DNA from 3 places in the Vagococcus sp. QWL-13 genome. Region 3 is predicted to be linked to each of the others. Evidence: predicted binding sites of a transcription regulator. Region 3 holds the regulator's gene; each other region holds the start of a gene.
The links. The regulator CtsR, encoded in region 3, represses protease genes until heat stress. The targets are predictions, from matches to a motif close to TTGGTCAAAAAAGGTCAAANA.
Positions count from the first base shown of each region.

Region 1: the regulator CtsR is predicted to act here: its motif matches at 7,109-7,129, upstream of AC4PHI_RS11125 (ATP-dependent Clp protease ATP-binding subunit).
Region 2: the regulator CtsR is predicted to act here: its motif matches at 4,094-4,114, upstream of clpB (ATP-dependent chaperone ClpB).

Region 1 is NZ_CM178746.1:2,370,473-2,380,516, reverse strand. Features, by position in the region: gene AC4PHI_RS11150 (glycerophosphodiester phosphodiesterase) at 1-724, shown strand, start outside; gene miaA (tRNA (adenosine(37)-N6)-dimethylallyltransferase MiaA) at 714-1,655, shown strand; gene hflX (GTPase HflX) at 1,670-2,899, shown strand; gene AC4PHI_RS11135 (methionine gamma-lyase family protein) at 2,896-4,152, shown strand; gene AC4PHI_RS11130 (DUF1827 family protein) at 4,340-4,633, opposite strand; gene AC4PHI_RS11125 (ATP-dependent Clp protease ATP-binding subunit) at 4,846-7,071, opposite strand; gene ykzS (protein YkzS) at 7,219-7,407, shown strand; gene AC4PHI_RS11115 (phosphocarrier protein HPr) at 7,565-7,831, shown strand; gene ptsP (phosphoenolpyruvate--protein phosphotransferase) at 7,831-9,552, shown strand.
Region 2 is NZ_CM178746.1:1,800,648-1,810,691, forward strand. Features, by position in the region: gene AC4PHI_RS08335 (NADH-ubiquinone oxidoreductase-F iron-sulfur binding region domain-containing protein) at 1-478, opposite strand, end outside; gene AC4PHI_RS08340 (NADH-quinone oxidoreductase subunit NuoE family protein) at 538-1,041, opposite strand; gene clpB (ATP-dependent chaperone ClpB) at 1,322-3,940, opposite strand; gene AC4PHI_RS08350 (hypothetical protein) at 4,249-4,497, shown strand; gene AC4PHI_RS08355 (iron chaperone) at 4,584-4,952, shown strand; gene AC4PHI_RS08360 (ABC transporter substrate-binding protein) at 5,265-6,167, opposite strand; gene AC4PHI_RS08365 (ABC transporter permease) at 6,215-6,811, opposite strand; gene AC4PHI_RS08370 (ABC transporter permease) at 6,808-7,461, opposite strand; gene AC4PHI_RS08375 (betaine/proline/choline family ABC transporter ATP-binding protein) at 7,454-8,575, opposite strand; gene AC4PHI_RS08380 (hypothetical protein) at 9,189-9,524, opposite strand; gene AC4PHI_RS08385 (hypothetical protein) at 9,473-10,044, opposite strand, start outside.
Region 3 is NZ_CM178746.1:85,233-95,276, forward strand. Features, by position in the region: gene trpB (tryptophan synthase subunit beta) at 1-1,065, opposite strand, end outside; gene AC4PHI_RS00430 (hypothetical protein) at 1,227-1,508, opposite strand; gene AC4PHI_RS00435 (CtsR family transcriptional regulator) at 1,804-2,280, shown strand; gene AC4PHI_RS00440 (ATP-dependent Clp protease ATP-binding subunit) at 2,285-4,771, shown strand; gene AC4PHI_RS00445 (peptidase U32 family protein) at 4,938-5,864, shown strand; gene AC4PHI_RS00450 (peptidase U32 family protein) at 5,867-7,111, shown strand; gene gor (glutathione-disulfide reductase) at 7,316-8,665, shown strand; gene AC4PHI_RS00460 (NADPH-dependent FMN reductase) at 8,844-9,401, opposite strand; gene AC4PHI_RS00465 (CPBP family intramembrane glutamic endopeptidase) at 9,488-10,044, opposite strand, start outside.

The sequences.
Region 1 (10,044 bases), 550 kb from region 3:
GGGAAGCAAGGCCACACATCCGGAAAACACATTACCTGCCTTTGAAGCAGCTGTCGATTGTGGGGCAGAGGGCATCGAATTAGATGTCCATCTGTCGAGGGACGGGCATCTGATTGTAATTCATGATGAAAAAGTGAACCGGACAACAGACGGCAAAGGCCGAATAGCTGACCTGACGTTGGCACAAATAAAAAAATTGGATGGGGGAAGCTGGTTTTCTGGAAAATTTGCCGGTACTCAAATACCTACTTTGGAAGAGGTTACTTTATTTTTGCAGGAAAAAAACTATTGCGGCACATTGAACATCGAAATTAAAACTGATGTGATTCAATATGAAAACATAGAACAAAAGGTCAACGATTGGATGATGAGTCGTCCTTGGTCTTTCACCTTCCTATATTCGAGTTTTTATTTTCCGTCTTTGGAGAAACTGGCTTTGATTTCCCCTGAAATCCCCAAGGCATTAATCTTATTTGCCGAGGAAGAACTGATTCAGCTGGGCGTTTACAGTCCGATCATCAGCGGTCTTCATCCAAAATATACTTGGATTGAAAAGCAGTCCCAAAATATGTCTGACTTTCCCAAAGCTTTGCGCCCGTGGACGATCAATAAAAAGGAGCAGATGATTGTCTGTTTTGATAAAAAATTGACTGCTATCCACACTGATTACCCTGAAAAGGCACTGAATGTGAGAAAAGAGTGGCAAAAAATATATGGCAGCTAAACAAAAAATCGTTGTAATTGTGGGACCAACAGCTGTGGGCAAGACGGCTTTAAGTGTTGACTTGGCGAAAAAATTCCAAGGTGAAATTATCAGCGGAGACTCCATGCAAGTGTACAAGGGGCTGAATATCGGAACAGCCAAGGCAACGAAAGAGGAGCAGCAGGGAGTTCCCCATTTTCTGCTGGATGAAATCGAAATGACAGACCGTTATTCGGCAGGAGATTTTCAAAAAGCTGCCCGAAAGTACATTCAAGAAATCGGAGAACGGGGGCACCTGCCAATCATCGTAGGCGGAACAGGATTGTATATTCAGGCGCTCTTGTTTGATTTTACGTTGGGGGGACAAGAAAACATTACAAAAGAAAAGCAGATCATCCGCCGTCAATGGGAACAAATATCGGAAGCCAAGGGCAAAGAATTTGTCTGGGAATATTTGAAACAAATCGACCCGGCGGCAGCCGAAAGCATTCACCCTAATAATCTCAGGCGGGTCATCCGGGGAATAGAAATCATGGAAACCACTGGAAAGAGTATCATAAAGCAGCAAAGAGAAATCACTGATTTATCCGCTTCATTGTACGATGTGAAGCTGATTGGTTTGACCACGGAAAGAGAGCTGCTCTATGAGCGTATTAATCATCGGGTGGAGCTGATGATGAAAGCGGGGCTGTTGGAGGAGGCTCGAATGGTATTTGAAACTCCGAATGCCCAGTCAGCACAAGGAATTGGCTATAAAGAATTTTTCCCTTATTTTTCCGGGGAGATTTCATTGGATGAAGCAGTAAGCCAGGTAAAACAAAATTCGCGCCGCTATGCTAAAAGACAACTGACGTGGTTCAGAAACAGGATGAATGTCTCATGGCGGGATTTAGTACAAGAGCCTGAAAAAATAACGGAACTGGAAGAAGCATTGGCAAACTGGCTGAAATAAAAGGAGAAGAGAAGATGAAAGAAAGAGTTTTAGTGGTTGGTGTTGAAACTCCTGAAAATTTTGAATTTTTCCATGAATCCATGCAGGAATTAAAAAATTTAGTGGAGACGGCCCGTGGAGAAGTGGTGGCTGAACTTGTTCAAAAACGGCCTAAAGTAGATTCGAGAACAATCATCGGGCAAGGTAAAATGGCTGAATTAAAACAATTAGTGGATGCCCATGAAGTAGATTTAGTGGTGTTTAATCAAGAATTAACACCAAGGCAAGGCATCACGATTCAAGAAAAACTTGATTTGCGAGTCATTGACAGAGTACAGTTGATTTTAGATATTTTTGCTATGAGAGCCCGCTCAAAGGAAGGGCAACTACAGGTGGAGTTGGCACAACTGAATTATATACTGCCTCGTCTGGTAGGAAAAGGGCTGGAACTTTCACGGCTAGGCGGCGGGATCGGTACACGGGGTCCCGGAGAAACTCAGTTGGAAACGGACCGGCGCCATATTCGACGGAAAATCACTGGAATCAAACGTGATTTAAAAGAAGTGACCGCTCACCGGGAGCGCAGCCGGCAAAAACGTCAATCAGCTAACGTTTTTCAAATCGGATTGATTGGTTATACTAATGCCGGTAAATCAACAATTTTAAATAACTTGACTGATGCAGAAGCTTATTCCCAAGATGAGCTGTTTGCCACGTTGGATCCATTGACCAAGCGCTGGAAAATCAATCAGACGATGGAAGTTACTTTGACCGATACGGTAGGTTTTATTCAGGATCTGCCTACCCAGCTAATCGAGGCTTTTCAGTCGACCCTTGAAGAAAGCCGCGTCATGGATTTGCTGCTTCATGTGGTGGATGCCAGTTCGGCTGACCGGCATCTTCAGGAAAAAACGGTGATGTCTCTGCTGCAGGAGTTGGAGATGGAAACCATTCCTGTGCTGACCGTGTATAATAAAATGGATTTGGTCGCTTCCCACGAATTTGCCCCTACCCTTTTTCCAAATTGTCAGCTGTCAGCTCTTGAACCGGACAGTGAAAAAGTATTGGAGCAGGCCATCATTGAAGAAGTGAAAAAAATATTTTCACCGTATCAATTAACCTTTGGCCCGGAGGATGGGAAAAAAATTCATGAATTAGGCAAACATACCCTGGTCACTTCACAAATGTTTGATGAGCAGAAAGAAGTGTATCGGGTCACTGGCTATGCGCCAAAACATTCTAAATGGATCGGAGATAATCAATGAGTTGGAATCAATCTTTAAATGATGAACTACGCCAAAAAATAGTATTGGCTGAAAAAAAAATAGAGGAGAAAAGAAAAGAGATTCAGGAAATCGCCTTGACTAATCAGGCCAAAGTGTTAGCCGCCTTCAGACGTCATCAAGTTTCAGAAAGTCATTTTGCCATGTCAACTGGTTATGGTTATGACGATATGGGAAGGGATGTTTTAGAAGCTGTGTATGCCGATGTTTTCGGTGCAGAAGACGGCATCGTGAGGCCGCAAATCATTTCAGGCACCCACGCGATTGCTACGGCCCTGTTTGGAGTGTTGCGCCCAGGGGATGAGTTGGTGTATATCACCGGCACCCCTTATGACACATTACTTGAAGTCATCGGTATCAACGGGGACGGTATCGGTTCCTTCAAGGAATATGATATATCTTATAATGAGGTGGATTTGAAGGAAAACGGAAGTGTCGACTTTGACGGAGTGTTGGAAACAGTTTCTGAGAAGACTAAAGTCGTGGCTATCCAGCGTTCACGGGGCTACGATCAGCGACCTTCATTCACTGTGGAAGAAATTCGGGAGATGGTTGATTTTGTCAATCGGCATTTTCCCAAAGCAATCATATTTGTTGATAATTGTTACGGTGAATTTGCGGAAACTATTGAACCAACTGAGGTAGGGGTTGATTTGATGGCCGGCTCATTGATAAAAAATCCTGGGGGCGGTATTGCCAAAACTGGCGGTTACATCGTGGGGCGTAAAGAGCTGATCGAAAAATGTGCTTATCGGCTGACCACACCCGGTGTGGGGAAAGAAGCAGGTGCGATGATCTATAGCGGTCATGAGATGTTCCAAGGCTTTTTCTTGGCCCCTCATGCAGTCAGTCAGGCTATTCAAGGAGCAATATTCACTGCTGCCCTGCTGGAAGAGTTCGATGTCCATTCTACTCCCAAATGGTCTGATGAGCGGACGGACTTAATTCAGATGATCGAGTTGGAAGACCAAGAAAAAATGGTGAAATTTTGCCAAGCTATTCAAAAATATTCTCCTGTGGATGCACACGTGTCTCCAATCCCCGCTTATATGCCTGGATACGAAGATGATGTGATCATGGCTGCGGGCACCTTTATTCAAGGAGGCAGCTTGGAATTGACTTCGGATGGACCAATTCGTCCGCCGTATCGTTTGTATGTGCAGGGAGGATTGACTTACGAGCATGTGAAGATTGCCGTCAGCCATGCGGTACAGGAAGTTTTTTTTGAGCAATAAAAAAATCTTGTTTCATGTAAACAAGAAAGAAGTAATAAATCAAAAAATAAGACTGATAACAGTGATTATGTGTAACGTAAACAATTGCTCCCCAAACAAGCAGAGCAGACAATTCATGTTTGCTTACTGTTTTTTAGAGAACAAGTTGTCATGTTTTCACTGGGTTCAGTCTTTGAATAAGTGCAGGTTAACTTTCCGACCCCACAGGAATGGAAATCTCAACGAGATGATTCGTTCGAATGTGATCCAACTGGGAAATGCCTTGGTGTTTCGGGAGCAATTTGTCTAAAACAAAAGTGATTTCACTGTCTTTGACTTTGCGGTTTTTATTTTGGATGACAATTTCATTATGGGTGGGCGCCTCACTATATATTACGTTGGTTTTTCCAACAGTATAAACTCTTACCAGATGACTGTCAGTATTTTCCAGTTGACTGGTGACAAGTTGGGGATAACTGTTGGTGACATCGATTAGTTTCATCTTCTTACCTCCCATCAGAGCATAATTTATTACCTTAATTGTACCTCTTTTTTAAAAAAAATGAAACAGAAAGTGTAAGTGTATCTAAAAAGACTTTCGTTTTACAACGCCGTTTATTTCAGCGGAAGTCCCATCTTGCTAAGTATTCAGTTTATTTTCGAAACAGCTTACTTAAACTGTTATTCTTTTGAGAGACAAAAAAAGACTCAATCCTAGGATTGAGTCTCTTTCATTTCCATTTTTTCTGCTACTTTCGCATGAACTTTAATTGTTCCATTTTCATCAAGGTAAGCTTCAAAATCCGTTGTTCCCGGATGATCGAGATAGAAGCTGGCCAAATTATCTTCCAGTTGTTCTTGGATGACACGGCGAAGTGGACGTGCCCCCATTTCAGGGTTGTATCCCAGATCAACCAGCTTTTCTTTCACATTTGCCGGCACCTCGATATGTAATTTTTGGTCTTCCAGCATTTCATTGACTTCATTTATCATCAAGTCGACGATTTTCAGCAAGTTTTCTTTTGATAGCGGCTTGAATTCAACGATTCCGTCGAAACGGTTTAAAAATTCAGGTTTGAAGTAATTACTTAATTGTCCTAACACTGATTGAGTCGTTCCTTCTCGGATCGCACCGAATCCCACATTAGCCTCAGTAGTACCTGTACCTGCATTACTGGTCATGATGACTAGAGTATCCTTGAAGCTGACTGTCCGACCCTGAGCATCTGTCAGACGTCCGTCTTCGAGAATTTGCAGGAACATATGCATCACGTCCGGGTGAGCTTTTTCAATTTCGTCCAGCAGAACCAGACTATATGGAGAGCGCCGCACCTTTTCGGTCAACTGTCCGGCCTCTTCGTATCCTACATAACCGGGAGGGGAGCCTATCAGTTTGGAGACGCTGTGTTTTTCCATGTATTCACTCATATCCAAACGAATCATTGTTTCGCTGGAACCAAACATTTCAAAAGCCAACTGTCTTGCCAATTCCGTTTTCCCTACACCTGTTGGTCCGACAAATAAGAATGACCCGATCGGGCGGTTTTTCTTATTTAATCCAATCCGATTGCGTCGGATTGCTTTGGCAACTTTATCAATGGCTTCATCTTGGCCAATGACCTTCTTTTGCAATTCGTCAGCCAAGTATTTCAATTGATTTTGTTCCTTGGCTTTCAAATCTCCAACTGGGATTCCAGTTTTTTGTTCAACGATTGCTTCCATGTCTTTTTCAGTGACCACCGGCATGTCTTTATCTGCGACCTGATTGTCTTTCAATTTTTCTAAAGTGGCGATTTGGTCACGGTAGTAAGCCGCTTTTTCATAATCTTCTTCGTTAGAAGCAATTTCTTTTTGTTCAATCGCATTTTTTAAACGTGTTTCCAACAATTCAGGATCAACAGCTTGAATCGTCAAGTTTTTCTTGGAACCAGACTCATCCAGCAAGTCGATGGCTTTGTCCGGCAAGAAGCGGTCCTGAATATAACGGCTGGACAGAGAAACTGCACTTTCGATGGCTTCATCAGTATAAGTCACATGATGATAGTCTTCGTAACGTTTTTGAATCCCTCTCAAAATGGCGAGGGTTTCTTCCTGTGTGGGTTCATCAACTTGAACAGGCTGCAGCCGGCGTTCCAGAGCAGCATCTTTTTCAATGACCCGGTATTCGTTCAGAGTAGTGGCGCTGACCATTTGTAATTCCCCACGGGCCAATGCTGGTTTCAAAATATTTCCTGCATCCATACTTCCGTCGCCAGCACTGCCGGCTCCCACGATTTCGTGGACTTCGTCAATGAACAAGATGATTTTCTTGTTGGATTGAACTTCTGTCATGAGCTTTTGCATCCGTTCTTCAAATTGACCTCGAATGCCGGTGCCTTGAACAAGGGAAACAACGTCCAGCTGGATGACTTCCTTATCTAAAAGTTTTTGCGGAACTTCCCCATTGACGATTTTTTGAGCGAGACCTTCTACTACAGCAGTTTTTCCTACACCGGCCTCTCCAATCAAAACAGGATTATTCTTTGTTCTTCTATTCAATATTTCAATGACCCGTGTAATTTCGCTATCTCTTCCGATGACAGGATCGATCCGGCCTTGTCTTGCTTCCTCAGTGAGATTCACACCGTATTCTTCCAACAAAGAACCTCCTCTTTGCTGACCGGGACCTTGTGGGGGCATACCTCCGCGCCCGCTTTGAGTAGGAGGGGTCTGTCCGAACTGGTTTGGTGATTGCCCTTGTTGAGACAATGAGCGGTACCAATCCTCGATGGAACTGAACCCGTAAGGATCTTTCGACATATTTGGATTCATGGTTCCTCTATATTTGGCGTTCAATTCGCGGTAGCAGTTCTGGCAAAGGTAAACTTTTTGCGTTTCATGACCATTATAAACAGTAAAATGGATTGTAGCTTCGTTTTGTTTACAGTTTTGACAAAGCATTCTTTTTCACATCCTTCAAAATGAATAGCCAAACAGGATATTGACCTTGTCTGACCTTTAATAGTATTATATCATTAAATAGTAAACTTTCAAGAAATAGGCATTTTAATTGTTGAAAAAATAATAGCTAAGGCAAGGTGAGTGGGAATGCTCGAAAATCCATATACGCTGAAAATTAATCAGCTGATTACGGGGGAAATCACAGAATTAATCGTATCAAAAGAAGAATTTATGCTTTTTCGCGATGCTTATCTGGCACACCCTGAAAGGAAAAAAATAGAGGGGGAAGCAGGGTTGGGCGGAGAAGTTAGATATCAAATGTGCAAAAACGGGTGAAACTATCGATAAATAAATAAAAAAGTTGTAAGTAAGCATAAAAGATGGTAATCTAAACAAATGAGGGGGCTTTTTTTTTCGTATCACGATGTTTCTCGTTTTTAAAAATAAGCCCTAAAATAAAAAAATATCTTCATCTAAAGGAGACGGATCAATTATGGAAAAAAAAGATTTTCACATCATTGCAGACACAGGGATTCATGCTCGCCCAGCTACTTTACTAGTACAGACTGCTAGCAAATTTAATTCAGATATCAATCTGGAGTATAAAGGCAAATCAGTTAACTTGAAATCAATCATGGGAGTAATGTCCTTGGGCGTTGGTCAAGGAGCTGACGTAACGATTTCTGTTGAAGGTGCTGACGAAGCAGAAGCTATGGCTGGTATTGTCGATACAATGAAGAAGGAAGGATTATCAGAATAATGTCAGAGATGCTAAAAGGAATTGCTGCTAGCGACGGCGTTGCAATTGCAAAGGCGTATTTACTGATAGAACCTGATCTTTCCTTTGACAAACGCATAGTGGAGGACTCCCAGGGAGAAATCGCTCGTTTGGAACAAGCTTTGGCAACGTCTACAGAAGAAATTCAAAAAATTCGTGACAAAGCTGCTGAAACTCTTGGAGAAGCAGAAGCTCAAGTCTTTGACGCTCACTTAATGGTTCTTTCCGACCCTGAAATGACAGGTGCGATCGAGTCCAATATCACAGATAACAAAGTGAACGCAGAGTCTGCATTAAAAGAAGTGACAGACATGTTTATCGGCATGTTTGAAGCAATGGAAGACAATCCTTACATGCAGGAACGTGCAGCGGATATCAAAGACGTGACGAAACGGGTGTTGAGTCACTTGTTGAATGTCAAATTGCCTAACCCTTCGATGATTAATGAGGAAGTCGTTGTGATTGCACACGACCTGACTCCGAGTGATACTGCTCAGTTGGATCGTCGATACGTTAAAGCATTTGTCACAAACATCGGCGGTAGAACTTCTCACTCGGCAATCATGGCCCGTTCTTTAGAAATCCCGGCAATTGTTGGGACTAAGTCGATTACCAAGATGGTAAAAGACGGCGACATGCTCGCTGTGGACGGCATAGCTGGAGAAGTAATCGTTCATCCTGCAGAAGATGAAATTGCAAAAGTTAAGAAAACCGGCGAAGAGTTTGCAAAGCTAAAAGCTGAATGGGATAAATTGAAGGATGCAGCAACAGTTACTGCAGACGGCAAACATTTAGAATTGGCTGCAAACATCGGAACGCCAAAAGACTTAGAAGGTGTCAACAACAACGGTGCTGAAGGTGTCGGATTATACCGGACAGAATTTCTTTATATGGATTCTTCTGAACTTCCAACAGAAGATGCGCAGTTTGAAGCCTATAAAGCAGTGCTTGAAGGAATGAACGGCAAACCAGTAGTTGTTCGTACGATGGATATTGGCGGGGATAAAGAATTGCCTTACTTGCCATTGCCTCACGAAATGAACCCGTTTCTAGGTTACCGTGCGCTTCGGATTTCATTGGTGGAAGATGATATTTTCAGAACACAGTTGCGTGCTTTACTAAGAGCATCTGTTTATGGAAAATTGCGCATCATGTTCCCGATGGTAGCAACTTTAGTGGAGTTCCGCAGTGCAAAAGCAATTTTGGGAGAAGAAAAAGCTAAACTGATCGACGAAGGTGTCGCAGTGGCTGATGATATTCAAGTGGGTATCATGATCGAAATTCCAGCAGCGGCAGTTATTGCTGATAAATTTGCTAAAGAAGTTGACTTTTTCAGTGTGGGGACGAACGACCTTATCCAATACACAATGGCAGCAGACCGTATGAATGAACGGGTATCTTATTTGTATCAACCATACAACCCGTCAATTCTGCGTTTGTTGAAACATGTCATTGACTCTGCTCATGCAGAAGGCAAATGGGCCGGTATGTGCGGGGAGATGGCTGGAGATCAAACAGCTGTGCCATTATTGATGGGACTAGGTTTAGATGAGTTCTCCATGAGTGCCACAAGCATATTGAAAACACGCAGCTTGATGAAACGTCTTGACACAAGCAAAATGGCTGAATTAGCTGATAAAGCGATCAATGATTGTGACACTGCTGATGAAGTTGTTGCTCTAGTGCAAGAATACGTAAAATAAAATTTATTGGTTTGTTGTCAACTAATGTTGATTAAGACCGAATAGATTAACGAAGTCAGAAAACTACCTGAGCGAGTTGCTTAGGTAGTTTTTTTGTTTTTTTCAAACTGGAGTGCTGTCAGTGGTTTGTCAGTTCCTGCTATGTTGATTTTTTTTTGCTCTTCGTTAAATGATATCATCAATTCTAATCATCCTCGTTTTTTTAGTAAGGATATTTATCCTGCTGATACATGTGGTTATCGTACTCGGATTATATCTGGCGGTTTATAAAAAATGCCGGTATAAATAACTTTTATAGCTAAGACGAACGTTGTGATATCAACGTTTGTCTTTTTCAAATAACAGCTAATTACTGTTCTTTCGATGCCATGTAGACTTTATGGTAAGAATCTACAGGAGTATGATATAATTTTTATGTATCAACTCTCAGACTATAGTTTGATTTTAGAATTGATTTTTTATGCTATAGTGGAATTAACAACCAAATAGTTT
Region 2 (10,044 bases), 1.1 Mb from region 3:
CGATCTTCTCAGGATCAATCCGACCGCAATTTCGTAGAGCAAGTCTTTTTTGCTTATGATAAAACGGTGTATCCAATAACTTATTAATAACTTCTTTAGTTTTATGGTCATGGTAAAGCAATTTTTCTACGGGTTTCCCGTCAATTAAATGCTGTTCGACAATTTTTTTAGCATCTTTTGGTTTTACGAGATGGTAAAATACTCCCTCTGGATAAACAATGGCAATAGGTCCCTGAGCACATAAACCAAAACAGCCCGTAGAAACGATTCTCACCTTATCCGCTAAACCATGTTTTTCAAGTTCATCTTTTAAATTTTGAATGACATCTCCACTTTTGGAAGAGATACATCCAGTACCTGCACAGACCAGAATTTCTTTTTCATACTGTAAATCTGATTCTGTACCGTCTTCGAGACGAATCGCAACATTTTGGCGATAACTTTCTCGAAGCTCTTTTAATTCACTCCAATTTTTCATATTTCTGCTCCTGACTCTTTTAAATCAAAAGTTTCGGCCAACTATGTCTAGTATTTGCGTTACTCTTGATTTTGATAAGTAACCAATACTTTATCGCCTTTTTTCTTTGTTAATCGGCCGTACACCTCTTCATTGACCGTGATGACTGGTGCCAATCCACATGCTCCGATACAACGAACGGATTCCAATGTGAACTTACGGTCTGGTGTGGTTTCCCCGGGTTTTATGTTCAGACTTGTTGCATAAGAATCTAAAATATCCCCGGCCCCTTTAACATAGCAGGCAGTTCCCATACACACGCTGATGGTATACTTGCCCTTAGGCACAAAAGTAAACTGAGAGTAAAACGTAGCCGTGCTGTAAAGTGTTTCTAAAGGAACATCTAATTTCTTGGATATTCTTTCTAAAACTTCCACCGGCAGATAGCCATAAATTCTTTGAGCTTCCTGCAATGCCGGCATTTGTGCACCTTGAACACCTTGTAAATTTTCAAGACATTCTTCAAATTCCTGGAACTGTGATTCCGTTTCAATGAAATCAAATACTTTTTCTGTTACACTCATTTGTTCTTATCCCTCCTTTCTTCTTTGATCAATCATTCACTATAGAAAGCGTGAACATAAAAAAATTCAACACTTTTAGTGCCTTTCTTTAATTATAGCAAAAACTATCCAAAATAAAACACTAATATTGTGAAAAGGTACACATTAATATTATTTTGGTCTCATTAATAATAATTAGCCTCTCTAAATATTGGCTGTATCGAAGGTTTTGAAAAAAAGGCTGCTCAAATGCAGCGTGTTAACTGCAGCTGAGCAACCTAATTAACTGTTATAATGTGAATTAATGTTCAATCTGAAAATCAGTTTCTAAATCTTGAGTGTTGAAACTTAACCGGTCATTTTCTACGGTAATTATTATTTGTTGTTTTGGTTGAACTTTACCTGCTACGATTTCTTTTGCCAACGGCGTTTCCACTTCTTTCGTTAGAAATCGTTTCAGCGGTCTCGCGCCAAATGCCGGTTCATAAGCCCGTTCAGCAATCCATTCCTCGGCTTCATCAGAAATCACCAATTTCATTTCCTGATTTGCTAGTTTTTCCCCTAGTTCATTGGTCATTTTCACAATGATCCGTTTCATATCATTCAGCGTCAACGGTTTAAATAAAATCGTATCGTCAATCCGGTTTAAAAATTCCGGCTTGAACTGGCTGCGCAGCAAGTCTTGCACCTGTCGTTGTGCCTCTTCAGAAATTTCTCCTTCAAGAGTCAAACCATCTAAGAGAATATGTGAACCTAGGTTACTTGTCATGATTAACACAGTATTTTTAAAATCAACGACGCGACCTTTATTATCTGTCAAGCGACCGTCATCCAGCACCTGAAGTAAAATATTGAATACATCCGGATGTGCTTTTTCGATTTCATCTAAAAGAACGATAGTATAAGGGATACGTCGTACTGCTTCCGTCAATTGTCCCCCTTCTTCGTAGCCGATGTAACCCGGAGGGGCACCGACTAAACGGGAGACACTGTGTTTTTCCATGTACTCGCTCATGTCGATCCGCACCATATGATCTTCAGAGTCGAACAAGTTTTCTGCTAACGCTTTGGCTAATTCTGTTTTCCCTACGCCTGTAGGTCCCAAAAATAGAAATGAACCTAAAGGACGGTCAGGATCCTGCAATCCAGCCCGGGAACGAATGACGGCATCAGCCACTGCTTCCACAGCTTCATCTTGTCCAATCACACGTTTGTGAAGTGTTTCGTTCAATCGTAAAATCTTTTCCCGTTCTCCTTCTTCTAAACGGGCAACTGGAATACCGGTCAATCGTTCGACTACCATGGCAATTTCATGTTCCGTGACAGATTCCTGAATGAGACGTTCATTGATTTGAGTGTTTCTGCCTTCTAACTCTTTTAACTCTTTTTCCAGTTGCGGCACTGTCCCATGACGTAATACTGCAGCCTTTTCCAAATCATAATCGCTCTCTGCTTCTTCCAACTGACGACGTGCCGTCTCAAGTTCGCTGCGTTTTTCGCTGATTTTATTGACTTCTTCTTTTTCAGTTTCCCACTTCATTTTCAGCTCATTTGCTTCTTCCCGAAGTTCGGCTAACTCCTCCTGCAAAATAGCTAATCGTTTCTTACTAGCATCATCTGTTTCCTTCTTTAATGCTGCTTCTTCGATTTCCAACTGCATCAACCGTCGGGTCACCTGATCCAGCTCTGTCGGCATAGAATTCATTTCCACACGGATAGAGGCACAAGCTTCGTCTACCAAGTCGATGGCTTTGTCCGGTAAAAAACGGTCGGTAATGTAACGGTTGGACATGGTAGCGGCCGCCACAATAGCATTGTCATTGATGTTTACTCCATGGTGGATTTCAAAGCGTTCCTTTAGCCCCCGCAAAATACTGATGGTGTCTTCGACGGTCGGCTCTTGAACTAAAACTCGTTGGAACCGCCGTTCCAGTGCCTTGTCCTTTTCCATATACTCACGATACTCATCAAGGGTCGTCGCACCGATACAATGGAGTTCGCCCCTAGCTAACATCGGTTTCAGCAAATTGCCGGCATCCATGCTGCCTTCTGTTTTTCCTGCGCCGACGATATTGTGGATCTCGTCGATAAACAAAATAATTTGACCGTCGCTTTTTTTGACTTCTTTCAATACAGCCTTTAGACGTTCTTCAAATTCACCACGATATTTTGCTCCTGCGATCAGTGCCCCCATATCCAAAGAAAAAATAGTTTTATCTTTCAGGTTTTCCGGCACATCCCGTCTGACGATTCGCTGGGCCAAACCTTCGATGATTGCTGTTTTACCTACCCCAGGTTCTCCAATCAGTACCGGATTATTTTTAGTTTTTCGTGATAAAATACGGATGACATTACGGATTTCTTCATCCCTGCCGATAACAGGATCCTGCTTCCCTTCTCGGACCCGTTTAACTAAATCAATCCCGTATTTTTCAAGAGCTTCATACTGCTCCTCCTGATTTTGGGAAGTCACTCGTTCTCCACCCCGCATCTCTTCAATTTGTTTTTTCATTGAATCAAAAGTTATATTTTGTGTCAGTAAAAACTTTGTCAAACGATAGTTTTTTAATTTCATAAGTGCCAATAATAAAATCTCAGTGGATAAATAATCATCATGAAAGTCACTTTGGATTTTCTCGGCTTCTTGAATAAGATAAAACAAATTCTGACTAAACGTTTGACCATACTGAACATTGCCTTCCACCACAGAAAGCTGGTCCAAGGCTTGCTCTATTTCACTTGAAAAGCGATTTAAATCCACGCCGGAATCTTTATAAAAATTATAGGCAAAATTTCCCGGCTGCACTAAAGCTTTCCATAGATGTGAAATATCGATTTCCTGATTTCTTCTCCGCATAGCAATTTGCTGTGCTTCAGCGATGGCCTCTTGAACTGTGGTTGTCATTTTTTCTACTGCCATATTGCTACCTCCTGTTTAATTTTATGTCCGCCGTAAACTGACCTTGACTTTCCATGGTGTTATGAAAAATCATCTAGATGAAAAGTGCTGGTCAATTTTTTGTCAATCGCGGATTAGGACATTAAAATCTCTAGACCACTTTAGTATACTCTTTTGGTCAAATATGGTCAAAACAAACGTACATAATATAATTTTAAGTTTTAACTCAAATGTTGAAGTTACTGCAAAAAAATATTTCTCCCAAACATATCGCTGTTTTGTTTTCCCAGAGCTTGATATAATAGAAAAAATTGAAGGAGTTGATTCACATGAAAAAAACAAATTTTTTGGTTGTTTTTTGGTTGTTATTGGCAATAATTTCATTCATCGTTTTTTTGTTCAATTTCAATAGTTTTTGGCATGCAATTTCTTATCTGATTTTTCCTGATAAAGACGGGTATATGGACGGCCAGCAAATTGCGAGAAACCTTCTGACTACGATTCCTATGCTGTTGATTACATCTGGAGCATTTTATTTTGGATTGAAGCAGGGGCTTAAAGTTTATAAAGAAATTTAAAGAAAAATCACATCGAATCAGAACTGTCGTTGCTGACCCAATCTCTTTTTACTTTAGTATCATTCTTTTTAGGGAGGAGAAATTATATGAATGAGTTTGAAACGATTATCAGCCAGATTGAACATCCAGCACACAGAGAAAAAATTACCGAACTTTTTTCTTGGATTCATCAGTCGTTTCCTGAATTGGTTCCTGTCATCAAATGGAACCAGCCCATGTTTACCGCACATGGCACTTTTATCATCAGCTTTAGTTTCTCCAAAAATCATTTTGCCATCTCTCCAGAAACGGTGACGATTAATCATTTTGCCGCTGAAATCGAAGAAGCAGGCTACGATCATACTCCTAATATTATCAGGATTAAATGGGTGCAAGACATTGACTACACATTGATCAAAAAAATGATTGACTTCAACATTGTTGACAAAGCAGAGCATAAAAAATTTTGGCGTTAATACCAAAAATAAAATTAATTGAGAATATTTCTCAATTACTATTGATTTTCTTACAAAAACAATTTAAGATATAGACATAGACTTTTACACACGCATAAAAAGTCATTTGATTCACTCTTATCCTGACTCTGAACCTCATATCGAAACAGAAATTTTCGCTTCCTTTTCTGCTTCGATGTGACGTTCTTTTTTATTTGTCAACGAGATTGTTTGATTTTTTCTCTTATTTATATTACAAAATCTCCAGAACATCGTTATTTATTCTGGAGATTTATGCTGCTTAACAAGTTGGGGCATTTTCCCCATACAATTTTATAAGAGTCCTTGGTCGGTCAGAAACTTTTTAGCCACTTCTTTTGCTTCTTTTCCTTCCACATCTATTTCATAATCCAATTCTTGCATCTCAGTATCACTGATACGGCCTTCTAAAAGGTCTAACACTTCTTTCAATTCGGGATTTTCTTCAAGCACTTGATCACGGCAAATAGGTGCACCGTGGTAAGGCGGGAAAAGTTCCTTGTCGTCTTCCAAGATAACCATGTCATATTTTTTCAGTAAAGAATCTGTTGCATAAACTACCATAACATCTATTTTTTCTTGTTCGATGGCATCGTACAACAATGACGTGTCCATTTTCAGCGCCTCTTTAAAATTCATCTCGTACAAGGCAATCATCGGGTCAAAACCGTCTGCATCACGTGTATAAAAAATATGATTAGCCCCGAATATCAAGCTCCCGGAAGGTGCTGACAAGTCACTCATACTTTTGATGCCCATCTCTTCGGCTTTGCTCTTCAACATAGCTAATGCAAAAGTATTATTGATACCGATAGGCTGAAACATTGTGATCTCATGGTCGTCTTTCAATTTTTTCACAGTAATATTATAAATTTCATCTGCGCTGATTCCTGTGCTATCAGGCAGTTTCAATATTTCGTTATAAGCAGTCCCTGAATATTCCACATAGATATCTATTTCCCCTTTTTCCATTGCGGGAAAGCAAATGGACGTCCCGCCGAGATTTTGTTTCCTCTCTACTTTAAGTTCTGTTTTTGCTTCGATCAGCTGGGCATACATTTCACTCAAAAGGATATTCTCAGTAAATTGTTTTGAAGCAATCGTCACTTTTCCTTCTTTGCCGCCGCAGCTGCTGAATAAAATGATACTAATCATGGCTATCAGTCCTAAAAACAGTCCTTTTTTAATAGGTTTCATTTTTCTTCCTCCTCAAGGGTAAACCTGACAAAAACAGTCATTTGTCATCAACGACTTAATCGTTTTTCCAACGTTGACAGCAGCACATCAAATAATACTGCCAGCAAAGAAACCGGTATAGCGCCAGATAGCATCATAATCATGTTCCGCGTTTGTATCCCCCGCCAAATCGGCATGCCCAAACCGCTTGCCCCTATCAAAACTCCTGTAGTAGCAATACCTAGAGCAGAAACTAACGCCAAACGAATTCCCGACAAGATGACAGGGAAAGCAAGGGGCAGCTCCACCCGGAAATATATTTGCATTTGCGTCATGCCTATCCCTTTTCCGGCACGAATAGCTCCCTGGTCTACGCCAACGATACCAGTGTAGGTGTTGCGGACAATCGGAAACAGAGAGTATAAGAAAATAGAAAATATGACAGTAGAGTTGTTTAATCCAAAAAGCAGCATGACAAAAGTAAACATGGCAAGTGTAGGTACCGTCTGAATGATATCAACAATTACGAAAACGATTTTTGCGATTTTTTTATGTCCACGCAACAAAGAGCCAGTTGGGATGCCAACGAGACAGCCAGCTAAAATACCAGTGAAAACAATTTGCAAGTGCTCCATGAGAGCAATTCCGATCGCTGAGAAATTCATGTCTTCCCCCCTCTCCTGCCCCGGCTAAACTGAACAGCTTTGTTTTCCGCCGCAGACAGTAAGAAACTTACCAACAAGGCTAATAAGGTAGCAGGCAAAGCGCCGGCAAAAATCATATCGTAGTTGTAAGCTTGCAATCCTGACCAGATCAGGTCGCCTAAACCGCCGGCACCGATAAAGGCGGAAAGAGTTGCCCAGCTGATAATATAAATGCTGGATAAGCGTATGCCAGTGATGATTGCGGGCAAAGCAAGAGGAAGTTGAACATTAATCAGTAATTGGCGGCGGTTCATTCCCATCCCTAATGCTGTTTTGATATATTTCGGATTTATCGAACGGATTCCTGTGTAGGTATTGCGCATTATAGGCAACAGCGAGTATAAAAACAAAACTGCCACGGCCGGAACAAATCCCAGGCCGAGCACAATCATGGCGACCCCTAAAAGCACTAAACTGGGAATGGTGTTGACCACACCAAAAACCCCTAAAATAACTGCTGCAATTTTTTTATTTCTCGTGAGCAAAATACCAGAGGGCAACGCCACCGCCAATCCGAGCAACACAGCCGTCAGACTGATCATGATATGCTCCCCCAATGCTTTCCAAATCATCTCTTTATTGCTGGATAAAAATGAAAAGAAACTAGTCATTTTGTTTCCCTCCCCAAACAACTTGTGCTAGAGACTTGACCATACTTGTTTTGGTAACGACACCCAACACATGGTTTTCTTCGTCTACAACTGCTAAAACGTCTAAATTCAGTTCAGTGATCAGGTCAAAAGCTTCTTTTGCCGGCGCGTCGGGCAGAATAGACGGGAGCTTGTTCAACTGTAAATCTACCACTGAAATCCCCGGCTGCACTTTATTCATGATATCTTCAATACCCAAAGACCCTAGCAAGCGGTCTTCATCGTCTACTACCAGCAATGACGAAACCTGCTCACTTTCCATCAAGGCGATACTTTGGGCGAGACCTGAATTTACATTGACTTTAAAGACTTTACTGCGCATTACGTCCTTGACTCGTTCCACGCTGCTAAGATAAAAGCGGTGTTTCCCCACAAATTCAGCAACAAATTCATTTTTGGGATTTGAAAGCAACTCATCTGGCGATGCCGCCTGCACAATAGTGCCTTTCTTCATCAATACGATGACGTCAGCAATTTTTATCGCTTCATCCATGTCGTGAGTGACAAATACGATTGTCTTATTTAATTTCTTCTGCAATTTTTTGATTTCATCTTGCAGATTGTCCCTAGTAATCGGGTCTAAGGCACCAAAAGGTTCATCCATCAAAATAACTGGGGGCTCCACTGCTAAGGCACGCAAGACACCGATACGTTGCTGCTGTCCTCCTGAAAGGTCTGCCGGATACCTATGTAAATAAGTGGCATCCATCTCTACCATTTTCAGCAATTCAAGCGTGCGTGCCTCACGCTTTTCTTTCGGCCATCCCAAAAGCTTAGGGACGATTTCTATATTTTGTTCAATCGTCATGTGCGGGAACAAGCCAATTTCTTGAATGACGTAGCCGATACCTCTGCGCAATTCCACAGGATCGATCGTTTGTATGTCTACCCCATTGAGATAAATTGTCCCTTCGGTAGGATCTATCAGACGATTGATAAGCTGTAATGTGGTGGTCTTGCCGCATCCGGATGGCCCCACAAGTACCACAAGCTGACCGGCTTCTATTTCCAAATTAAAATTATTTATGACTATGTTATCTCCGTAAGCCATTGCGACATTTTCAAATCGAATCATGGTCTTCCTCCTTTCGCTGCTTGAACTAAACAAATGTCATGTGTACACAAAAAGCCACCGCAAGCGATGGCTAACCAAGTCGATTTTTTCTATGCAAAGTAAATTCTGCCGAAAGTTAAGGATATGAAAATTGTTTCATCAGATTTTCGCTCTCGGCACATCTGCTCTACATCCAATCCTGTCATTTTGGAATGTTCAGCACCCTTAAAAAAACAGGATGAAAAAGAAAGCGTTTTTATTAATATTAAAACAATCAGCCGCTAGACGTTCAATAAACCGTCTATCCCTTATAACAAAATTATAGCAAAAAAGGGCCGTTTTTACTAGCAAGGTCCTGTTTGGCTTTATTTTCGCAAAACACTGAACTTGATGTATAAGGGTACGTAAAATATTCATAAAAAGTTAAAATGTTTTCTTAGTTGGAAACACTTCTGCTTTCCTTCTCTTAACATAATCGTGATACAAATAATGCCGGAAAGTTCGCAGGAATGTTCTCATTTTTGTGAATTTGCAACAAATGCCATAAAAAACTAGCAAAGAAAACATTCCGCAACTAAAAGAAAGACCTAAGTTCTATAGACAAGGTAAGAAAAAATGATAACAGTTTCCTCCTTTATTTCATAAAATTTGAAAAAATCTTTAAGAAACAACCCAGCCAAGAAAAAATCGTTATTAACAACGCTATTTGGAAAACAGCCCCTTCTTCGTAAGAAACTTTCAGCCGATTTTCTCCTTTTTGCTGTGTAACGCTGATTATCCCCAAACTGCTTAGCTTGATTTCTTCTTCCGAAAGCTTTCTCCCGTTTAACTCTAACTTAGTCCCCCTGTATTTAATAATTGGCACAGTAACATTCAAGTTCTTTTCTCCCAGCCACTTTACTATCAGGGGCTTCCCTTTCACTTCTTTGACAACTTGCTGGTTTCTATCAATAATACCTTTTTTATACAATTGGTAATTGTTTTGCTCCTCATGGTAGTAAACCGGAGGTAGTCTGGAGTTGCTTTTTCCACTAGCTGTAATGCTCTTTGTTTATTTTTATCAAAGAAAGATGATTTCACAAGACTGTTGTCAGCTTCGTGAACGAAGACATGTATCCCGGACTGCAAATAATCCTCCTCTGTTTGCCAGAACGAAAGAATCACTATGATTAAAATCAGAGTCTGAAGCAAACTGATGGGCAGCAACCATTTTGTCGCTTTCGCTGCTTTTAATTCTTGCACTAGTCCTTCCTTCAACAAAATACCAAAGTTAACAATCAGCAAAACAGTCGCTGGAATAAAGAAACGGAAAGGAAATTGAACAATTTTAGCAATTCCGACTTCTTTGTCTATTAAAAATTTCCAGGGAATCAAATTGCTGGATAACAGCAAAAAGAAACTTTCTGCGAAAAGCAGTATTTTTGATATCTCTGGCAAGTGCTGTTTTTTCTGCCAAGAACTATAAAACTGAACGAACAGCAAAATCAGCA
Region 3 (10,044 bases):
CATTCGGGAAAGCTCAAAGAAGGCGTCAATAGTTTCATCATCGGTAATCGCCTCATATTTTACTCTGCCGAGATCGTGCAAGAAGGCATGTTCAGGGCCGCTGGAAGGATAATCCAGACCGGAGGCAACTGAATATACAGGTGCAGGTTCGCCATGTTCATCTTTCAGCATAATGCTGTTGAAACCATGCATGATACCCTCTTCACCATAAGTAAGACTGGCAGCATGGTCGCCCAACTTGCTTCCTTTGCCCAGAGGTTCCACACCGTAAATATCAACGGGATCGTTCAGGAAACCGGAGAATAGACCCATGGAATTAGAGCCTCCTCCCACACAGGCAACGATGGCATCAGGAAGCTCACCCGTCATTTCAAGGAACTGTTCCCTTGCCTCGATACCTACCACACTCTGGAAGTCACGCACCATCATCGGGAAGGGATGGGGGCCGACAACTGAGCCGATACAATAAATGGCATCTTTATAGTCTTGGAGGTAAGCTGTAAAAGCAGCATCCACAGCCTCCTTTAAAGTTGCCAGTCCCTCTGTCACTTCTACAACCTTGGCACCTAAGATTTTCATTCTGGCAACGTTGGGTGCCTGTTTTTTGATGTCTACTGATCCCATATAGATGTCGCATTCCAAGCCAAAGTATGCAGCAGCAGTTGCAAGGGCTACACCGTGCTGACCAGCACCGGTTTCAGCGATGATTTTCTTCTTGCCCATATATTTAGCAAGCAATGCCTCGCCCATACAGTGATTGAGTTTGTGTGCGCCAGTATGGTTTAAATCTTCACGCTTCACATAAAGTTGAACATTTCCGAGTTTTCCGGACAATCTTTCCAAATAGGAAATAGGAGTAGGTCTTCCCTGAAACTCTTTGCGAATGCGGCGCAGTTCATTGATAAATTTTGAGGATTTACATATCGTTTGATAGGCATCATTGATTTCATCCATAGCGTTCTGCAATTCAGGCGGAATGTAGGAACCGCCGTATTTGCCAAAATAGCCGTTGGCATCGGGATAGTTTTTAAAGTAGGTGTTGAATTCAATTTCGTTAAATTTCATTTTATTTTCCTCCAATATAGATAAAGTTTAGGTTAGTGTTGATTTGATACGTTATTCTTGATGTAATTTCTTTTCTAGGCGCAGGGGCGCCACCAGCGTTTGGTAAATAACATTGCATTAACCTCCTAAAATAGAAAAACTCCTTTGACTTATATTTCATGTCAAAGGAGTTCATGTAAACAAAAAACGCCCTTGACAGAAATATCTACTCTGTCAAGGACGAATAAGTACAAATGTTGTACGATATTATTCGCGGTGCCACCTTGATTCACGGTATGTTCCGTGCGCTTAGCAGGATACTGACATATCCCTGGCAATTGACGTATGCCCACACGTTGCAGAATACTTTGGGAATTCCCATTTGACTGCACCCTCAGCGGTCCATTTGACAACGTGTTTCTTACCTGACTCTCAGCACCACAGGTTCTCTGTAAAGGCATCATTGCCGTTATCTCCGCATCAACGGTTTGATTTACTAAATTGTATGATATTTTAGCATCGAAATTCTTCCCTGTCAATAGCGTTCACTGAATAATTATCGACTCTTTGCTTTTTAACGATGACCTTCTTGTTTATTGAAAGTCCGGGAGGCAGATTTTTATATCGATATTAACTCCTGTTTTAAAGAAAGAGTTGTTGGGGACTTTTTTTTTACAATCAAACTTCTTTCCCTTTAACAGCAAGTTTTGTATAATACTAAGTAAGGTCAAATATAGTCAAAAAGCAAGGTGAATACACATGAGTCATCAAAGTATGTCGGATTTGATTGAACAGTATCTCAAATCAATTTTAAATGAAACAGAAGAAGAAATTATTGAAATCCGCCGCTCAGAAATGGCAGATTTGTTCAGTTGTGTGCCGTCTCAAATCAACTATGTGATTAATACGCGGTTTACTTTGGCTCAGGGCTATACCGTAGAAAGCAAGCGGGGCGGCGGAGGGTATATCCGCATTCAACGTGTGGAATTAAGTTCTCATGATGAAGTCTTGTCCTATTTACAAAAAAACATCGGTACACAATTAACGTATAAGGATGGCGTTGCCGTTCTACAGCAATTGTATAATTATGATATCATAAGCAAAAGAGAAGCTGAATTGCTGGTATCAATTATCAGCTATGAAGCAATCGGCAAGCAAAATCCGAGTGAAGATAATGTCAGGGCTGCTATAATAAAAGCGCTGTTGGATCGTCTTCGTTATGAAGAAAAGAGGTAAGAATATGGAGCGGACATTTACAGAAAAAGCAAAAAAAGTATTACTGATTGCTCAAGAAGAAGCAAAAAACTTTCGTCATCAGTCGGTGGGCTCTGAGCATTTATTGCTGGGGCTGGTAATCGAGCAGGATGGCGTGGCAGGTAAAATATTACGTCAATTTGACGTGCAGGAAGCAGATTTGCGTGACGAAATCGCCAATTTAACTGGGTATGGCACCATGAGAAAAAGACAGGTCATCCCTTATTTGCCGTATTCCCCTAGAACGAGACAAATCTTGGCTTTTTCCCAAGACGAAGCTAAGAGACTTCGTTCCCCCCAAGTGGGGACGGAACATATTTTATTAGGGATTTTGAGAGATGATGAAATTTTAGCCTCACGAATTTTAAGAAATTTCGGATTGGACTTGGCTAAAACCAGACAGATGGTCCTTAAAAAAATGGGATTGACTGAGGGCAAAGGAATGAAAACAGGCAACCGCAGACCTAATACACGGGAAGCAAATTCGATGGAAGACAGCAGCACCCCTGTTTTGGATTCATTGGCTCGTGATTTAACGGCCTTGGCGAAAGCTAAAAAAATGGATCCTGTGGTTGGCCGTCAAAATGAAGTGAAACGCCTGATTCAAATATTGAGCCGCAGAACTAAAAATAATCCCGTTTTGGTTGGGGAGCCCGGTGTTGGGAAAACAGCCATTGCTGAAAGTCTGGCGCAAAAAATCGTCGAAGGTTCTGTGCCGGAGGAAATGTCTGCCAAACGTCTGATGATGCTGGACATGGGCTCGGTAGTCGCCGGAACTAAATACCGAGGCGAGTTTGAAGACCGCATGAAAAAAGTTGTAGAGGAAATTTATCAAGACGGCAACGTGATTTTATTTATTGACGAGCTCCATACTTTGATTGGTGCAGGAGGCGCTGAAGGGGCGATCGACGCATCGAATATTCTGAAACCAGCCTTAGCTCGTGGTGAATTACAGACAGTCGGCGCCACAACTTTGGATGAATATCAAAAATATATTGAGAAGGATTCCGCGTTGGAGCGGCGTTTTGCAAAAGTTCAGGTGGATGAACCGTCAGCAGAGGATACTGTGGAGATTTTAAAAGGGATTCGTCCAAAATACGAAGAACATCACAAGGTGAATATTACCGATGAAGCGCTAGAAGAGGCAGTGAATTTATCCGTTCGTTACATCACTTCCCGCCAGTTGCCGGATAAAGCGATTGATTTGATTGATGAAAGTGCAGCTAAAGTAAGATTAAGTGATTCTGACAAGGTTTCTCCGAGAGTGGCTTTGATGAGCAAGCTGGAAGAACTCCAAGAAGCCAAAGAAGCGGCTATCTTGGAACAAAATTTTGAATCAGCTTCTGGTTTGAGAAAACAGGAAAAGCGTCAGCAAGAAAAACTTTTGAAATATGACCAAATGCAGGCAGAAAAAAACAGTTACGAGCGTTCGGTGACAGTCATGGATATCGAAGAAGTCGTGTCTCAATGGACAGGGATTCCTTTACAGCAGTTGGAGAAGAAAGAAAGCGAACGTTTGCTTAATTTGGAAAAAGTTTTGCACCAACGTGTGGTCGGACAAGAAGAAGCAGTGGAAGCTGTTTCCCGTGCGATTCGCCGTGCGAGAAGTGGATTGAAAGATCCGAAACGTCCTATCGGTTCCTTTATGTTCTTAGGTCCTACGGGAGTTGGGAAAACAGAATTGGCCAAAGCGTTGGCGGAAGCCATGTTTGGTTCAGAGGATGCGTTAGTCCGGGTTGATATGTCAGAATATATGGAAAAACACACCACCAGCCGCCTGATTGGTTCACCGCCAGGCTATGTGGGTTATGATGAAGGCGGTCAATTGACTGAAAAAATCCGTCAAAAACCATATTCGGTCATTCTTTTTGATGAGGTAGAAAAAGCTCATCCGGATATTTTCAACGTCTTGCTGCAAGTGCTGGATGACGGTCATTTGACTGATGCCAAAGGACGCCAAGTAGACTTTAAAAATACTATTTTAATCATGACATCCAATGTTGGGGCGACTGCTTTAAAAGAGGATATCTCGGTTGGTTTTAATGTGCTTGATATCACTCAGGACCATAAAGCAATGCAAGATAAAATCATGGAAGAACTGAAAAAAGCTTTCCGTCCGGAATTCTTGAATAGAGTGGATGAAACAATCGTTTTCCGTTCTTTGGTCAAAGAGGAATTGCGTGAAATCGTGAAAATCATGTCCCGTTCTGTGATTGAACGTTTAGCAGAGCAGGACATTGAGTTGAAAATCACATCAAAAGCATTGGATGTGATTGGTAAAGTTGGTTTCGACCCTGAGTACGGTGCACGTCCGTTGAAACGGGCTCTGCAAAAAGAGATTGAGGACAAACTCAGCGAAGAGTTGTTGTCCGGAAAGATTGCTACTGGGGATAAAGTAACTATTGGCGCTACGAAAGGCAAGATCACAGTTAGTGTGAAAACCCCTGCACCGGATAAAATTTTGCCAGTGTAGTCAGTAAAAGCACAAGTTCCAGAGAATGCGGGATAGAACTGTTATATTTAAGTGATTGTATTCTTAAATATAACAGTTTTTTGCTGGTGTCAGTAATGAAAACGTCTTGGTTTTTCATGAAACTTGTGATAGTATAGCAATGATTATTGAGGGGAGAAATTTAAGGATGAAGATTAATATTACCGCTACAGTGGCATCCCTCTCGCAGGCCGAGAAACTTTTGGAAGCTGGAGTGGACACCCTTTATTTTGGCGGCAAAACATTTGGTCTGAGATTACCATATAATTTTTCGTTGGAGGAACAGCAGGCGTTGACTGAACTTTCGCACCGGTTTGGCAAAAAAGTCACCGTAGCAGTCAATGGTTTGATGCATCCGGAAAAAATGAAGCAGCTGCCGGCGTATTTGAAATTTTTGGAAGAAATCAAAGTAGATGCTGTCGCGGTAGGGGATGCGGGAGTGGTCCACGTCATCAGACGGGACAAGTTCCGTCTGCCTTTTATATATGATGGACATACGATGGTGACAAGTGCCCGACAAATGAATTTTTGGTATCGGCGTGGGGCAATCGGCTCAGTTGTTGCCAGAGAAGTTCCCTATCTGGAGCTTAAAGAGATGAAAAATAAATTATTGGGGTTTGGGGAAATACTAGTCTATGGTGCCACTTGCATCCATCAGTCCAAGCGCCCTCTTTTAGAAAATTATTTTAATTTTGTTGAAGCAGGACCTAAGGATACGACGAGGGAAAGAGACTTGTTTTTATCTGAACCGAAAAAAACTGAGACACATTATTCCATTTATGAAGATGAACACGGCACGCATATTTTTGCGAATAATGATCTTAATCTGATGGAGCAGCTGGGTAAACTGGCGGAGTTGAATTTTCTACATTGGAAGCTGGACGGTCTTTACACACCGAGTGATAATTTTGTGGAAATCGCTAAGCAGTTTGTCAAAGCTAGAGAGGCTCTTGAGCAGGGACGATGGGATGAGAGTCTGGCTAAAGAATTAAGCAGCAATGTCTGTTCTTTACATCCTGAAAACCGGGAGCTTGACACAGGATTCTTTTTGATGGATCCGGAAGAGGTGAAATAAGCATGGAAATAGTCAAAAAGCAATTGAAGCGTCCCGAGGTATTGGCACCGGCAGGAACGCTTGAGAAATTAAAAACAGCGATTCACTACGGGGCAGATGCAGTGTATATCGGCGGAGATGCTTACGGTCTGCGCAGCCGGGCGGGCAATTTTTCTTTTGATGAAATGTCTGAAGGAGTGGCTTTTGCTAAGAAGCATCAAGCAAAGGTTTATGTGGCCGCAAATATGGTAACGCACGAACACGATGAAGAAGGGGCAGGAGAATTTTTCCGGCGGTTGAGAGATATAGGCATCAATGCGGTCATCATTTCTGACCCTGCATTGATAGAGATATGTGCGACAGATGCTCCGGGACTGCCCATCCATTTGTCCACCCAGTCTTCTGCCACTAACTTTGAAACCTTAGAGTTTTGGAAAAATGAAGGACTGGAGCGGGTGGTACTGGCCCGTGAAGTTTCCATGGACGAAATCAAAACGATTCGTGAGCATACAGATGTTGAAATAGAAGCCTTTATCCACGGAGCCATGTGTATATCCTACTCCGGGCGCTGCACATTATCTAATCATATGGCGAAAAGAGACGCAAATCGCGGGGGCTGCTGTCAGTCTTGCCGTTGGAAGTATGATTTGTATGACATGCCTTTTTCCGGTGAGAGACACTCCCTAGTGGATGATTTTGACACGACAGAACCTTTCTCTATGAGTGCCGTCGATATGTCTATGATTGAATATATCCCCCAGCTGATAGAAAACGGTGTGGATAGTTTTAAAATCGAGGGGCGGATGAAGTCTATTCATTATGTTTCCACAGTGGCCAATGTGTACAAAGCTGCTGTAAATAGTTACATGGAAGATCCGGAAAACTATACTTGTAAACAAGAGTGGATCGATGAGTTGTGGAAAGTGGCTCAGCGGGAGCTGTCTACCGGCTTTTATTTTGGAACGCCAAGTGAAAATGAGCAACTATTTGGTGCACGGCGTAAAATCCCCTCATACAGTTTTATCGGAGAAGTTCTTTCCTATGACGAAGAAACAAAAATCGCAACTATCCGGCAGCGTAATCACTTTAGCGTGGGAGATGAAATCGAGTTTTACGGCCCCGGTTTCCATCATTTTGAGCAAAAAGTTGACGTGATGTGGAACGATGAGGGAGAGGCCATCGACAGGGCACCAAATCCGATGATGGTGTTGACCATGCCCGTTGCACAACCTGTCAGCGTTGGGGATATGCTCCGCAAGAAAAAGTAGTTTTGGCAGTTGACCCTCTTAGTCAATCTGATTCTTAGAAGACACAATATTCGTTGTCTTCTTTTTTCTTTTGAAAGAAAAGATGGATATTTATGGAGATTTTAAAGATCATGGTCAGATGTATTGCAATCTGTTTATGACTTTCTGTATAATTTAAAGGAGTGTTAACGTTTATATGTTCAGAATAGAAAGGAATTTAGGATCATGGCAACCTACGATTATATAGTAATAGGCGGGGGAAGCGGCGGGATTGCATCGGCCAACCGGGCGGGGATGTATGGCGCTAAGGTTCTCCTGATTGAAGCAAATAAAATTGGCGGGACGTGTGTCAATGTGGGATGTGTCCCCAAAAAAGTTCTTTGGGAGGCGTCCACGCTTCGGGAAAACATTTTACTTGATGCGGAAAGTTACGGTTTGGATGTGGAGTTGAAAGCAACGGATTTCAAACAGCTTGTAAAAAATCGTCAAGCATACATCGAGCGTTTGCATGGGCATTATGATAAAGGATTGGCACACAATAACGTCACAGTGCTGAAGGGCTTTGCTAAATTTGTTGATGAGAAGACAATTGAAGTCAACGGTCAAACCTTTACTGCCCCTCATATTTTGTTGGCTACCGGTAATCATACCGAGTTTCCTGATATCCCGGGAGCAGAACACGGGGTTGATTCGGATGGCTTTTTTGACTGGGAAGATCTTCCTGAAAAGGTTGTGATTGCTGGAGCGGGTTATGTTTCGGTAGAGCTGGCGGGATTGCTCCATGGTTTGGGCGTTGAGGTCCATCTAGCGTTTCGTTACGACCGCCCACTACGTTCTTTCGACGAAGAAATCGTTAGAGAGATGATGGCGATTTACGAACAAGAAGGGATTCATCTGCATTCTCATTCGATACCTGAGAAAGTTGTTAAGCAAGAGGATGACAGTTTGGTCATTCGTTTTGAAAGCGGCGAAAAGATTGAGACAGACCGATTGATTTGGGCAGTGGGGCGCAAACCTAACATTGAAAACCTAGGTTTGGAAAAGACCTCTGTGGTTACCGATGAAGACGGCTTTGTGAAGGTGGATAAGTATCAGAATACCACACAAAAAGGAATTTATGCCGTAGGAGATTTGATTGGCAAAGTGGACTTGACTCCTGTAGCTATCGCAGCAGGACGGCGCTTGTCAGAACGATTGTTTAACGGGAAAGAGGAAGAGTATCTGGACTACACCAATATCCCTACCGTTATTTTTACCCATCCGCCAATTGCGACAATCGGCTTGACGGAAGAGGAAGCACTGGCAAAATATGGGAAAGATGAAATAAAAATTTATCGCAGTCAGTTCAACCCGATGTTTTATGCCTTGCAGAAAAGAAAAATCAAAGCGACAATGAAGTTGGTTTGTTTAGGCAGTGAAGAAAAAATCATTGGTTTGCATGGCATTGGAATCGGTGTTGATGAGATGCTGCAAGGGTTTGCCGTAGCGATAAAAATGGGTGCGACCAAAAAAGATTTCGACCAAACCGTAGCAATCCATCCCACAGGGGCAGAAGAATTTGTGACCATGCGATAAGAAAAATGTCTGATGAAATAAAGAAATAAAAAAGCAAGAGACTGACTCAAAAGTCCCAAAATAAAGAACCCCCCATGACATCATTTTTTCAAAATAATGATGACATGGGGGGTTAATTTTTAAAGGTCTCTATTTCAGCTATGAAACCTACTTACAGGTCATGCTCTTATCACTGCGACTAATTAAATTTTCCAATCCAGTCAACAAAACTATTGACCAACAACTGGAAGAAATCTTGTGTGCCTTGGTTAACAAGAGCATCGTTTTCGTCATACAATTTATTTGAATAGGCAATGTATGCTTCAGGTTGCTGCATTGTCGGCATATTTAGGAAGACAAGTGATTGACGTAAATGGTGGTTGGCACCGAAGCCGCTGATAGCACCTGTGGATGAGCTTACTACAAAGGCCGGCTTGCCGTCCCAAACGCTTGAACCATAAGGGCGAGAGCCTACGTCTAAGGCGTTTTTCAAAGCACCGGGCACGGAACGGTTGTATTCTGGAGTGACAAAAATAAAAGCATCAATGTTTTTCAATTTGTTACGAAAAGCTGTCCAGTTTTCTGTCGGGCGGTTTTCATCGTCCAAGTCCTGATCGTACCATTCCAAGTTGCCGATTTCGATAAACTCTGTGGTAAACTCCTCTGGAAAAAGTTCTGCCAGTGAATGAGCAATCTTTTTACTAAAGGACCCTTTTCTCAGACTTCCTACTAAGATACCAATTGTTTTCTTTTCCATACTAAACACATCCTTGCTGATAGTCTTTGTATATTTAATGGTAACATAAAATTTTAGAAAACAACTATTTTATGCTTACTTATTGTTCATAGCAGTTCTGGAGTGAATACCATAACAAGAAACGGCAAAAGATTATTGATAAAATGTAGCATTATTGCTACTTCCAATCGTTGTGATTTGAGATAAACTAAACCAATGACAAGTCCCATGGCAGCATAAGTCAGAAACACAACGAATGATTCTGGAACATGGGGCAGACTAAAGAGGGCAGCACTGACGAGCAGGCCGATAAATTGCCCGCCTTTTTGGTTAGGGTCAGCCACATCTCCAAAACTGTTAATTACACAATAGCGGAAAATAATTTCTTCGCCGATTGGGGCCAATACACACAACAGTAAAAACAAAGTCAAGGGAGAAATTTGATTGGATAGGGCATAAATCGTTTCATTATTGTCTGTTGTAGCTTGTTCCATGAAAAATTGCAGCAAAAAATTACAGGAGAAAATGGCAAGATAGCCGATAACGACTCTCCTGATATTTTTCCAGCGAAAAACTTTTTTTTGTCGTTTATTCTGGGTTTTAAAGAGATAAAAACTGACGAATGCAAAAACAATCAAAAAGATGCTCACATTGGCCAATAATT